DNA from 3 places in the Streptomyces cyslabdanicus genome. Region 2 is predicted to be linked to each of the others. Evidence: riboswitches for the same ligand, from Rfam matches in the RefSeq annotation. Region 2 holds a riboswitch; each other region holds the start of a gene.
What was found. Region 2 has a riboswitch for cobalamin ahead of ACTYVM_RS14745 (ribonucleoside-diphosphate reductase subunit alpha). Riboswitches for the same ligand answer to the same signal wherever they lie in the genome.
Positions count from the first base shown of each region.

Region 1: linked by a shared signal. The riboswitch ahead of ACTYVM_RS09080 (hypothetical protein) and the one ahead of ACTYVM_RS14745 (ribonucleoside-diphosphate reductase subunit alpha) in region 2 are both predicted to bind cobalamin.
Region 3: linked by a shared signal. The riboswitch ahead of ACTYVM_RS00285 (cobalamin biosynthesis protein) and the one ahead of ACTYVM_RS14745 (ribonucleoside-diphosphate reductase subunit alpha) in region 2 are both predicted to bind cobalamin.

Region 1 covers NZ_JBQRUW010000012.1:129,245-133,448, reverse strand. The annotation lists gene ACTYVM_RS09095 (enoyl-CoA hydratase/isomerase family protein) at 1-943, opposite strand, end outside; partial or broken gene ACTYVM_RS09090 (acyl-CoA dehydrogenase family protein) at 940-1,119, opposite strand; gene ACTYVM_RS09085 (cobalamin-binding protein) at 1,198-2,118, shown strand; gene ACTYVM_RS09080 (hypothetical protein) at 2,207-2,596, opposite strand; cobalamin riboswitch at 2,666-2,788, opposite strand; gene ACTYVM_RS09075 (Fpg/Nei family DNA glycosylase) at 2,866-3,648, opposite strand; gene ACTYVM_RS09070 (maleylpyruvate isomerase N-terminal domain-containing protein) at 3,814-4,204, shown strand, end outside.
Region 2 covers NZ_JBQRUW010000022.1:153,761-157,964, forward strand. The annotation lists gene mctP (monocarboxylate uptake permease MctP) at 1-658, shown strand, start outside; gene ACTYVM_RS14740 (GNAT family N-acetyltransferase) at 733-1,245, shown strand; cobalamin riboswitch at 1,308-1,443, shown strand; gene ACTYVM_RS14745 (ribonucleoside-diphosphate reductase subunit alpha) at 1,567-3,933, shown strand; gene ACTYVM_RS14750 (ribonucleotide-diphosphate reductase subunit beta) at 3,933-4,204, shown strand, end outside.
Region 3 covers NZ_JBQRUW010000001.1:51,490-55,693, forward strand. The annotation lists gene ACTYVM_RS00275 (inorganic phosphate transporter) at 1-1,082, shown strand, start outside; gene ACTYVM_RS00280 (hypothetical protein) at 1,114-1,338, shown strand; cobalamin riboswitch at 1,543-1,684, shown strand; gene ACTYVM_RS00285 (cobalamin biosynthesis protein) at 1,788-2,729, shown strand; gene ACTYVM_RS00290 (cobyric acid synthase) at 2,726-4,204, shown strand, end outside.

The DNA.
Region 1 (4,204 bases), on a different contig from region 2:
CCTTGTCGATGACCTGAGCACGGATACCCTCCGCCAGGTCGGGGCTGCTCAGGGCGGCGCAGGAGACGCGGTACTCCTGGTCGAGGACCGGCTCCAGCGATCCGAGACGGCGGGCGCGGCGCACGGCGGCCAGGGCGACCTTCACAGCGGTCGGTGACCTGGTGAGCAGGGTTTCGGCCGCTTCCTTGGCGGCGGGCTCGCCGTGGTCGAGCAGCCGGCTCACGATGTCCTCGACCGTCGCGGCTGCGAAACAGGGGTCGATCCATTCCCTCTGCTCCTCCAACTCCCCTTGCGGCAACGGTCGGGCATGGCGCGCCAGCACCTCCCGTACGGGCGTGTCGGCCAGGTCGTCGATGAGGGCCGGCAGGGTCGCTGACGGCACGTAGTGGTCGGCGAGCCCGCAGAGCACCGCGTCGCCGGCGCCGATCTGCGCACCGGTCAGCGCGAGATGGGTGCCCAGTTCCCCAGGGGCGAGGGCCAGCAGATGGGTGCCGCCGACGTCGGGGACGAAGCCGATGCCGGTCTCCGGCATGGCGATCCGCGAGCGCTCGGTGACGATCCGGACGCTGCCGTGCGCGGAGACGCCGACGCCGCCGCCCATCACGATGCCGTCCATGAGGGCGACGTACGGCTTCGGATATCGGGCGATACGGGCGTTGAGGTGGTACTCGTCGCGCCAGAAGGCGGCCGAGGCGGTGCCGTCCCCGTCGCGGACGTCGTCGTGGATGGCGCGGATGTCACCGCCCGCACACAGGCCGCGCGCCCCCGCGCCGCTGATGACAACGGTCTCCACGGCCGGGTCGTGTTGCCAGGCCGTCAGCGCCGCGTCGATGCGGCGCACCATCTCGTGGGTGAGGGCGTTGAGGGCCTTCGGCCGGTTGAGGGTGATATGGGCGGCCCGTCCGTCGGTGTGGAACAGGACGGGTTCCTCGGCGGCGGTCATCCGAACGCCTCCGTCAGGCCGCGGGCCATGAGGACACGCATGATCTCGTCGGTTCCTTCCAGGATCTGTTGGACGCGCGGGTCACGGACGATCTTCTCAAGGCCGTACTCGCTGAGGTAGCCGTAACCGCCGTACAGTTGGAGCGCCCGGTCGGTGGCCGAGCAGCCGGTGCCGGTCGGTGCGATCACGCCGTGCAGGCCCTGCACGCCGGGCGCCGGAATCAGCGGATCCGCGAGGCCTCCTACAGTCGAGGTATGCGCATCGTCTCCCTGCTGCCCGCCGCGACCGACATCGTCGCCGAACTCGGCCTTTCGGAGCAGTTGGCCGGCCGCACCCACGAGTGCGACTGGCCGCCGCGCGAGGTCGCCTCGGTACCCGTGGTGACCGGGGCGGACCTGGACCAGGACGCGCTCACCAGCCGGGAGATCTCCGCCGCCGTCGGCGGGGCGGCGCACTCCGGTTCGTCGCTCTACACCCTGGACACCGAGGCCCTGGCCGCCCTGCGCCCCGACGTGGTGCTCACCCAGGATCTGTGCGACGTGTGCGCGGTGTCGTACGAGAAGGTCAGCCAGGCCGTGCGGCTGCTCGACGCCGGCACCCGGGTCCTCAGCCTGGAGCCGCGCACGCTCGACGACGTACTGGACTGCCTGGTCACCGTCGGCGACCTGCTCGGCGTGCGCGAACGCGCGCAGCGGCGCCGGGCCGCGCTGCGGGCCCGCCTCGACCGGGTCCGCGACGCGGTCGCCGGCCTCGGCCGGCCCCGGGTGGTGGCGATCGAGTGGCTCGACCCGCTGTGGCCCGCCGGGCACTGGGTGCCCGAGCAGATCACCACCGCCGGGGGCGAGCCGCTGCTCGCCGCGCCCGGCGAGCACACCGGGCCGACGACCTGGGAGGCGGTGCGCGCCGCGCGGCCGGACGTGATCCTCGTCCTGCCGTGCGGCTTCCCTCCCGAACGCACCCTGCGGGAAGCCGCGTTGCTCACCGGGCTGCCCGGCTGGACGGATCTGCCCGCCGTACGGTCCGGCCGCGTCTGGGTACTGGACGGGCCGTCCTACTTCAACCGGCCGGGACCTCGGGTGGTGCGCGGGGCGGAGGTGCTCGCCCAGGTCCTGCACGGCGTGCAGGCCGGCGAGGCGGTCACGTCGGCGGAGGCCCGGCCGTTCCCGGAGCGGTGACGAGGGACCGGTCGCCTCGCGTGGACGGGCCGCCCCGCGTGGACGTACGCGCCAGGGCGCGCGCGCGTCCTGGCACGCACGGGCCGCCTCAGGAGTCCGTGGGTCGCCGTGGCGGGGTGATGGCGTACAGGCCGAGGATCTCCGGCAGGGGCGCCACACCCGGGCCGCCGTCCCGTACCCAGGCGACGATGTCCTCGGTACCGCCCTCGTCGTTGACGAGCCCGAGCCAGACCGGCCGCGCACCGGCCGCCCGGCCCGCGGAGGACGGCTGGACCACGATGACGTTCGCCTGCTCACACACGTCGAGGCAGTCGGAGATGCGCACCGGCACCTCCGCCCGCAGCCGCGCGGTCTGCGCCGCGTGGTCGACCCCGGGCACCTTGGGGCTGCCGCAGCAGCAGTCGCGGCACACGACGACCCGGCACGGCACCGAACCGCTCCCCGCCACGGCACCGCCCGGCGCCTCGTCCGTCGGCATTTCAGGCACGCCGCACCACTCCCCTCCCGGGGAGATCCGCCCCGGTGTCGCTCGAGGAGGCGACCGCGTGAGTCTCCTGGCTCCCGGGTCTTCGCTCGTCCCGCCTTCCCACCCCGGGCGGGGCGGTGGCATCCCGGAACTCGCTCACCGGTCACAGTGGCGGGACCGCGCCGGATTCACACCGGCTTCCTCGGACCGCCGTCGCCTTATGTCGCCGGTCATCATCCCATGATCGGTTCCGCCCGCCCCTCCGCACCGGCCGGCGTCGCTCATCCCTGGCACCGCGGGCACCAGACCGTACGGCGTCCGCCGACGCGGTGGGAGCTCAGGAGCCACCCGCAGCGGGGACACATCGGATCCCTGTCGTCCCTGTGCCCGGTGAGCCAGGAGGGCCTCGACGGCACGCACCCGGCACGCACGGATGTCTCAAGGACCCGCCGCATTCGCGCACGGACACGCCGAACCTCGGTCTCGCTCAGGTCCCGCGCCGGGGTCCGAGGAGCCACCCTGGCCCGCCAGAGGATCTCGTCGCACAGGAGGTTCCCGAGGCCCGCGATCACGGACTGGTCCATCAGCGCGCTCTTGACGGCACGCCGTCGTCCCGACAGCAGCTCCCGGAACTCCGCTCCGCGCACGGTGAGGGCATCGGGACCCAGACCGTCGGTGATGCGCTCGACCTCCGTGTCGTCGACCAACCGCACGCCCTGGAGCTTGCGTTGATCGCGGTAGCGCAGTTGCCGGGAGTCGTCGAGCGTCAGCAGGATGCGGTCGTGCCGTTCGACCGGTTCGTCCGGGGAACAGCACCGAAGCGACCCCGTCATGCCGAAGTGCCACACCAGTGTGGGACCGTCGTGATCCGTCGGCACGAACAACCACTTGCCGTGCCGCCACGCCTCCCCCAGACACCTGCCCTTCAGTTCCCTCCGCAGCCGCTGCGCGCTGACACCCCGCAGCACCCCGGCGTCCCGCACCTCGACGTCCGTGACACGCCGGTGCCCGCCGCAGGCCATCAGCACCTCGCGGAATCCCTCGACATCCGGCAGTTCGGGCATGCGTGCGTCCGGGCTCCTGGTCGTACGGTCATCGGACCGCCGTACGCGGCGACGAGTACCCGTGAAGGGCGAGCCCACGCGCTCGGCACCGTGCTCCGGGGCCTCATGCCTCCGATCGGACGCGAGCCGGTTTGACGGACGGCCCGACCGGGACACCCATGGCACGTGATCCCGTCCAAGGTCGACGAAACGCTCCCGGAACTGGCGCCCTTCGTCCACGCCGTGCAGGGCCGAAGGCCCGACGACGGCACGTGGTGCGAGGCGTGGACGGTGCGTGACGTCCTGGTCCACCAGACGGGGAACGCCGAGGAACTGGCCCGGGTGCTACGAGCTTTCCTCGCGGGCACACCCGTGGAGACCAGGAGCTTCGAGCGTGAGGCTCCCTACCGGCGGATGTCGGACGCCGAGCTCTGGGCGGCGTTCATGACCAACTGCGAACAGCTCACCGAGATCACCGCGGCCGCCGCGCGGGCCCTGTCCCCGGACACCGAGGTCATGTGGACCGGCCGTTGCGTGAAGGTCCCCTTCTTCGCGGAACACATGCGTGAGGAACTGA
Region 2 (4,204 bases):
GGCCATTCCGCAGCTGTTCGAGAACATGTTCCCGGACTGGTTCGCGGGCGTGGCGTTCGCGGCGATCGCCATCGGCGCGCTGGTGCCGGCGGCGATCATGTCGATCGCGGCCGCGAACCTGTTCACCCGCAACATCTACAAGGACTTCCTCCGCCCGCACGCGACACCGAAGGAGGAGACCCGGGTCTCCAAGATCGTGTCGCTCCTGGTGAAGGTGGGCGCGCTGGTGTTCGTGCTGACCATGGACAAGACGGTCGCCATCAACTTCCAGCTGCTCGGCGGGATCTGGATCCTTCAGACCTTCCCGGCCCTGGTCGGCGGCCTGTTCACGCGCTGGTTCCACCGCTGGGCGCTGCTGGCGGGCTGGGCGGTCGGCATGGTCTACGGCACGGTCGCCGCCTACGGGGTCGCCTCGCCGACGCAGAAGCACTTCGGCGGCTCGGCCAAGGAGATCCCGGGCCTCGGCGAGATCGGCTACCTCGGTCTGACGGCGTTCGTGCTCAACGCGGCCGTCGTGGTGGTCCTGACGTTCGTGCTGAGGGCGGTCAGGGCGCCCGAGGGCGTGGACGAGACCCGGCCGGAGGACTACACGGCGGACGCCGGCGACCCGGGCGTCGAGGTGGAGCTCCCGCCGACCACGGCGGCGGCCCCGCAGTAGCACCGGGCACCCCGCGGGCCGCCGGAGAGAAATCCGGCGGCCCGCGGCCGGGCCCGTGCGGCACACTCGGGCCCATGGACTTCGCGATCCGGCCGGTGGAACCCGGCGAGTACGGCACGCTCGGTGAGATCACCGCCCAGGCCTACCTCCAGGACGGGCTGCTGGACTTCGGCGAGAGCGACGGATATCTCGTCGAGCTGCGGGACGTGGCCAAGCGGGCGGCCGCGGCCGAGGTGCTGGTGGCGGTGGCGGTGGCGGACGGGAAGGTGCTCGGCGGCGTGACCTTCGTCCCCGGCGCCGGTCCCATGGCCGACCTCGCCGGCCCCGGGGAAACCGAGATACGGATGCTCGCGGTCGCGCACGCGGCGCGCGGCAGAGGAGTCGGCGAGGCCCTCGTACGGGCCTGTCTGGACCGGGCACGCACCGTGGAGGGCTGTGTCCGCGTGGTGCTGTCCAGCCAGAGCTCCATGCGTACCGCCCACCGCGTCTACGAGCGCCTGGGCTTCGTCCGCACGCCGGGGCGGGACTGGAACCCGCTCCCGGAGCTGGACGACATCGCGCTGCTCACCTACGAGTTGACATTCTGACACGCTCCGGAGTCGACGCGGCACAACATATGGGGGTGCCCGACTCACTCAGCACAAGATGTATGCTCGTGCTCACTGTCGCCGCAGGGGAATCCGGTGCGAATCCGGAACTGTCCCGCAACGGTGTACTCGTGCGCATATGCCCCATGGGCCGCCACGAGCGTCAGTCCGAGGACCTGCCGACAGCGCGCCCGGCCGTCCGGTCCGGGTGCCCTGACGTCCGGGCCTCGCGGAATGGGCTGGTGGGCGCGGCGCCGCGTGCGCTCGTGTGCTGCCCCCTGCCCTGTGCGAGGCTCCGTGCCGAGCGAGGGAGAGCTCCACGTGACCATCGCGCCAGCCGACCCGGTTTCAGTCACAGCCACGGAAACCGACGGTCCAGGTGCCGTACTGCTGCGGACCCTGACCGAGCTGACCGCCGACCTCCCCGACGCCGACCCCGGCCGGGTCGCCGCCGCCGCGCTGCGCGGCCGGTCGGCGCGGGCCGACGAGGCCGAGTTGCGTGAGCTGGCCACGGAGGCGGCCGCCGGGCTCATCTCCGAGGACCCCGCCTACTCGCGGCTGGCGGCCAGGCTGCTGACCCTCACCATCCGCGCCGAGGCCGCCTCCCAGGGCGTCGCCTCCTTCACCGACTCGGTCACCGTGGGCCACCGCGAGGGCCTCGTCGCCGACCGGACCGCGGAGTTCGTACGCGCCCACGCCGACCGCCTGGACGCGCTGATCGACCGGGCCGCCGACGACCGCTTCGGCTACTTCGGCCTGCGCACCCTGCACAGCCGGTACCTGCTGCGGCACCCGATCACCCGCAAGGTGATCGAGACGCCCCAGCACTTCATGCTGCGGGTCGCGGCCGGCCTCGCGCAGGACGACACCGCGCGGTCCGTCGACGAGGTCGAGGCGCTCTACGGGCTGATGAGCCGCCTCGACTACCTGCCCTCCTCCCCCACGCTCTTCAACTCCGGCACGCGCCACCCCCAGATGTCGTCCTGCTACCTCCTCGACTCCCCCAAGGACGAGCTGGACTCCATCTACGAGCGCTACCTCCAGGTCGCCCGGCTGTCCAAGCACGCCGGCGGCATCGGCATCGCCTACTCCCGCATCCGCTCGCGCGGTTCGCTGATCCGCGGCACCAACGGGCACTCCAACGGCATCGTGCCGTTCCTGAAGACCCTGGACGCCTCGGTGGCCGCCGTGAACCAGGGCGGCCGGCGCAAGGGCGCCGCCGCGGTCTACCTGGAAACCTGGCACTCCGACATCGAGGAGTTCCTGGAGCTGCGCGACAACACCGGTGAGGACGCCCGCCGGACGCACAACCTCAACCTCGCGCACTGGGTCCCGGACGAGTTCATGCGCCGGGTGAACGCCGACGGGCAGTGGTCGCTGTTCTCCCCCGCGGACGTGCCGGAGCTGACCGACCTGTGGGGCGAGGAGTTCGACGCCGCGTACCGCGCCGCGGAGGCCCGGGGACTGGCGCGCAAGACCATGCCGGCCCGCGAGCTGTACGGCCGTATGATGCGCACCCTCGCGCAGACCGGCCAGGGCTGGATGACCTTCAAGGACGCCGCCAACCGCACCGCCAACCAGACGGCGCAGCCCGGTCACGTCGTCCACTCCTCCAACCTCTGCACGGAGATCCTGGAGGTCACCGACGACGGTGAGACGGCGGTGTGCAACCTGGGGTCGGTCAACCTGGGCGCGTTCGTGGCCGGCGGGGACATCGACTGGGAGCGGCTGGACGAGACCATCCGCACCGCCGTCACCTTCCTGGACCGCGTGGTCGACATCAACTTCTACCCGACCGAGCAGGCGGGGCGCTCCAACGCCCGCTGGCGGCCGGTGGGCCTGGGCGCCATGGGCCTCCAGGACGTGTTCTTCAAGCTGCGGCTGCCCTTCGACTCCCCTGAGGCCAAGGCCCTGTCCACCCGTATCGCCGAGCGGATCATGCTCGCCGCGTACGAGGCGTCGGCCGACCTCGCCGAGCGCAACGGCCCGCTGCCCGCGTGGGAGAAGACCCGTACGGCCCAGGGTGTGCTGCACCCCGACCACTACGACGTCGAGCTGACCTGGCCGGAGCGCTGGGCGGCCCTGCGCGAGCGGATCGCCGCCGTCGGCATGCGCAACTCGCTGCTGCTCGCCATCGCCCCGACCGCCACCATCGCCTCGATCGCGGGCGTGTACGAGTGCATCGAGCCGCAGGTCTCCAACCTCTTCAAGCGTGAGACGCTCTCCGGGGAGTTCCTGCAGGTCAACTCGTACCTGGTGGACGACCTGAAGGCGCTCGGCGTCTGGGACGCCCGCACCCGCGAGGCACTGCGCGACGCGAACGGCTCGGTGGCCGGCTTCGCCTGGATCCCCGAGGACGTGCGGACGCTGTACCGCACGGCGTGGGAGATCCCGCAGCGCGGTCTGATCGACATGGCCGCGGCGCGCACCGCGTTCCTGGACCAGTCCCAGTCCCTGAACCTGTTCATGGAGACGCCGACCATCGGCAAGCTCTCCTCGATGTACGCCTATGCCTGGAAGCAGGGCCTGAAGACGACGTACTACCTGCGCTCCCGCCCGGCGACCCGTATCGCCCGCGCGGCCCGGGCCCAGACTCCCGCCACCGTCCCTGTCCAGCAGGCGGCGCCGGACGCCGACGCGATCGCCTGCTCCCTTGAGAACCCCGAGTCCTGCGAGGCCTGCCAGTAATGACCAGCGAGACCAAGAACCTGCTCGACCCCGGCTTCGAACTGACGCTCCGTCCGATGCGCTACCCGGACTTCTACGAGCGCTACCGGGACGCCATCAAGAACACCTGGACGGTGGAGGAGGTCGACCTTCACTCGGACGTCGCCGACCTCGCCAAGCTGAGCCCGGCCGAGCAGCACCTGATCGGACGGCTGGTGGCCTTCTTCGCCACCGGTGACTCGATCGTGGCGAACAACCTGGTGCTGACGCTGTACAAGCACATCAACTCCCC
Region 3 (4,204 bases), on a different contig from region 2:
TCTCCAAGGGTCTCGTCGACGAGAGCGGCATCCGTCCCGAGGTCATCTTCGCCGCCCTGGTGGGCGCGATCCTCTGGAATCTGCTGACCTGGCTGGTCGGACTCCCCTCCAGCTCCTCGCACGCCCTCATGGGCGGTCTGATCGGCGCCACCATCGCCTCGGCCGGCTTCAGCGCCGTGCACGGCGGTGTCCTGCTCACCAAGGTCCTCATCCCGGCGGTCGCCGCCCCGGTCGTCGCTGGTCTGGCCGCGCTGGTCGCGACCCGGCTGTCGTACGGCATCGGCAGCAAGTCGCGATCGCACGGCAGGGCGGCCGAGAAGGGCCACCGCGCGGGGCAGATCGCCTCCGCGGGCCTGGTCTCGCTGGCCCACGGCACCAACGACGCGCAGAAGACGATGGGCGTCATCACCCTCGCCCTGGTCACCGGCGGCGCCCTCGCCCCCGGCTCGAACCCTCCCACCTGGGTCATCCTCTCCGCTGGTCTGGCCATCGCGCTCGGCACCTACATCGGCGGCTGGCGCATCATCCGCACCATGGGCAAGGGCCTGACCGACCTCCAGCCGCAGCAGGGCTTCGCCGCCCAGACCAGCGCGGCCACCGCCATCCTGGCCTCCTCCCACCTCGGCTTCTCCCTGTCCACCACGCACGTCGTCTCGGGTTCGGTGATGGGCGCGGGCCTGGGCCGCAAGGGCGGCGTGGTCCGCTGGTCCACCGCGACCCGCATGGCCGTCGCGTGGGCGCTCACCCTGCCCGCCGCGGCTCTGGTCGGGGCCGGCGCGGAGGCCGTGACCCGGCTCGGCGCCTGGGGCACCTGCCTCGTCGCCGTGTTCCTGGTGGCCTCCAGCGCCGCGATCTGGAAGATCTCCCGCCGTGAGGTCGTCGACCACACCAACGTCAACAACACCGGCACCGACGCCGAAACCGAGGAGCCGGCCGGCGTGGTCACCCAGGCCATCGCCGCCGTCATCCCGCCCCCGGCCTCCCCGGTGACCGACGCGCTCACGGCCACGATCCCCGCCCAGCCCTCCGCGCCCGCCACCGACCCCGCGTCCGTCGCGCCCCCGCCGGCCGCCGCCGTCTGAGCCCGCGTCCAGGCAGAAGGAAGAGAACACCATGAAGATCGACTGGGCGGCCCTCGGCTCCGTCTTCGGCGTCAGCCTCGGCGTCACGGTGGGCCTCGTGGCCCTGTTCACCCTCGGCATCGCCGGTCTCTCCCGCCGCGAGCGGGCCGTCGCCCAGGGCGACGGCAGCGGGGTCCTCGCGGTCACCGGCGCCTACGCCTGCTTCGCCGCGTGCGCCGCCGCGGTGGCCTACGGGATCCACCTGATCATGGCGTAGCCGTACTGCCCGGCGCGCCCGGGACCCTGGCGACCGGGTCGGATCCGCGTGACGGGTCCCGCCCGACCCACACGTCACCACGTCACCCGCTCTTGCCGGACCGTCCCCGCGACGGCCCGGGAAGGGCGGGTTTTCCCGTCCGGCCCGCCCCGGGGTGTGGGCCTCATCTCAGTACCCCTGCGCAGGTCAACGGCAGGTTGACGGGTGTTCGCGGTGCGTGGTGGACTGCCGTAGCCACATACGGCGGCAGGAGAGGAAGTCCGGTGCGAATCCGGCGCGGTCCCGCCACTGTGACCGGGGATGAACATCCCCGGGAGTCAGGAACTCTCACCGCCGGTCTCGTCGAACCAGGGCGTGGACACCCTGAGTGAGGACATGTATCGCCATGCGCGGCTGCCGACCGAGGTTCACCAGTAACTCACTGACCGACCGCACGACCGGCTGACCCGATGGGTGCCGATCGCGACTTCGCGTACGGCGCCGCCGCCGGCCTCCTCGGTGACCTGCTCCTCGGCGATCCGCGCCGCGGGCACCCCGTCGCCGTGTTCGGACGGGCCGCGGGTGCCGTGGAACGCGCGCTGTGGCGGGACCACCGCGGCTGGGGCGCCCTGCACACCGCCGTGTGCGTGGGGGGCGTCGTGTCGTCGGCCGCGCTGGCCGCGTCCGCCCTGCGTCCTTCCCGTACCGCGTCCGTCGCGCTGACCGCCGCCGCCACCTGGGCCGTCGTCGGCGGGACCTCCCTCGCCCGGGAGGCGCGGGTGATCGGGCGCGCGCTGGAGGCCGGGGACATCGACGGCGCCCGGGCGCGGCTGCCGCATCTGTGCGGGCGCGACCCGCAGGCGCTGGACGCCGACGGGATCGCCCGCGCCGTGGTCGAGTCCGTCGCCGAGAACACCTCCGACGCGGTGGTGGGCGCGCTGGTGTGGGGCGCCGCCGCCGGTGTGCCGGGGCTCCTCGGCTTCCGCGCGGTCAACACCCTGGACGCCATGGTCGGGCACAAGTCCCCCCGCTACCGCCGCTACGGCTGGGCCTCGGCCCGGCTCGACGACCTCGCCGGTTGGCCGGGGGCGCGGCTCACCGCCGCCCTGGCGGCCGTCGCGGGAGACGACGCGCGCGGTGCCGTACGCGCCTGGCGCGCCGACGCCGGCCAGCACCCGAGCCCCAACGCCGGTCCGGTGGAAGCCTCGTTCGCGGGGGCGCTCGGGGTGCGCCTTGGCGGCACGCTCTCGTACGCCGGGCGCGTGGAGCACCGCCCCGTGCTCAACGGCGCCGGACGCGCCGTCCGGCCGGGTGACATCGAGCGCGCGGTACGGCTCTCCCGCCGTGTGGGCTGGCTCGCGCTCGGCGTGTGCGCGGGCGTACGGCTGCTGAAGAGAGGACGGACGTCATGAGCGGCGGTCTGCTCGTCGCCGGCACCACCTCCGACGCCGGGAAGAGCGTCGTCACGGCCGGCATCTGCCGGTGGCTGGTGCGCCAGGGCGTGAAGGTCGCCCCGTTCAAGGCGCAGAACATGTCCCTCAACTCCTTCGTCACCCGCGAGGGCGCCGAGATCGGGCGGGCGCAGGCCATGCAGGCCCAGGCGTGCCGCGTCGAGCCGACCGCGCTGATGAACCCGGTGCTGCTCAAGCCGGGCGGCGAGCAGAGCAGCCAGGTGGTGCTGCTGGGGAAGCCGGTGGGAGAGATGAGTGCCCGCGGCTACCACGGCGGGCGGCAGCAGAAGCTTCTCGGCACCGTCCTCGACTGCCTCGCCGAGCTGCGGAGCACGTACGACGCGGTGATCTGCGAGGGGGCGGGCAGCCCGGCGGAGATCAACCTGCGCCGCACCGACATCGTCAACATGGGGATCGCGCGCGGCGCGCGGCTGCCCGTGCTCGTCGTCGGCGACATCGACCGCGGCGGGGTGTTCGCCTCCTTCTTCGGCACGCTCGCCCTGCTGTCGCCCGAGGACCAGGAGTTCGTCGCCGGGTTCCTCGTCAACAAGTTCCGCGGCGACGTCTCCCTGCTCGAACCCGGCCTCGACATGCTGCACGGGCTCACCGGACGGCGTACGTACGGCGTGCTGCCGTTCCGGCACGGGCTCGGCATCGACGAGGAAGACGGGCTGAGGGTCTCCCTGCGGGGCGCCGTGCGGGAGTCCACCGTGGCGCCGCCGGTCGGCGAGGACGTGCTGCGGGTCGCCGTCTGCGCCGTGCCGCTGATGTCCAACTTCACCGACGTCGACGCGCTCGCCGCCGAACCGGGCGTCGTCGTGCGGTTCGTGGACCGACCCGAGGAACTGACCGACGCCGACCTCGTCGTCGTACCCGGCACGCGGGGCACGGTCAGGGCGCTGGAGTGGCTGCGGGAGCGCGGGCTCGCGCGCGCCCTCGCGAGAAGGGCGGCGGACGGGCGGCCCGTACTCGGCATCTGCGGCGGCTTCCAGCTCCTCGGCGAGCACGTCGAGGACGACGTCGAGTCGCGGGCCGGACACGTGGACGGCCTCGGACTGCTGCCCGTACGCGTCCGGTTCGCCCGCGAGAAGACCCTCACCCGGCCGCAGGGCGAAGCCCTCGGCGAACGGGTCGAGGGGTACGAGATCCACCACGGGGTCGCCGAAGTCACCGGCGGAAGTCCCTTCTTGGACGGGTGCCGGGTCGGTGCCGTCTGGGGCACCCACTGGCACGGCTCCCTGGAGTCGGACGGCTTCCGCCGGGCCTTCCTGCGCGAGGTGGCGGCCGCCGCCGGCCGGCGTTTCGTGCCGGCGCCCGACACCTCGTTCGCCGCACTGCGCGAGGAGCAGCTCGACCGGCTCGGCGACCTGATCGAACAGCACGCGGACACGGACGCGCTGTGGCGGCTCATCGAGTCCGGCGCGCCGCAAGGACTG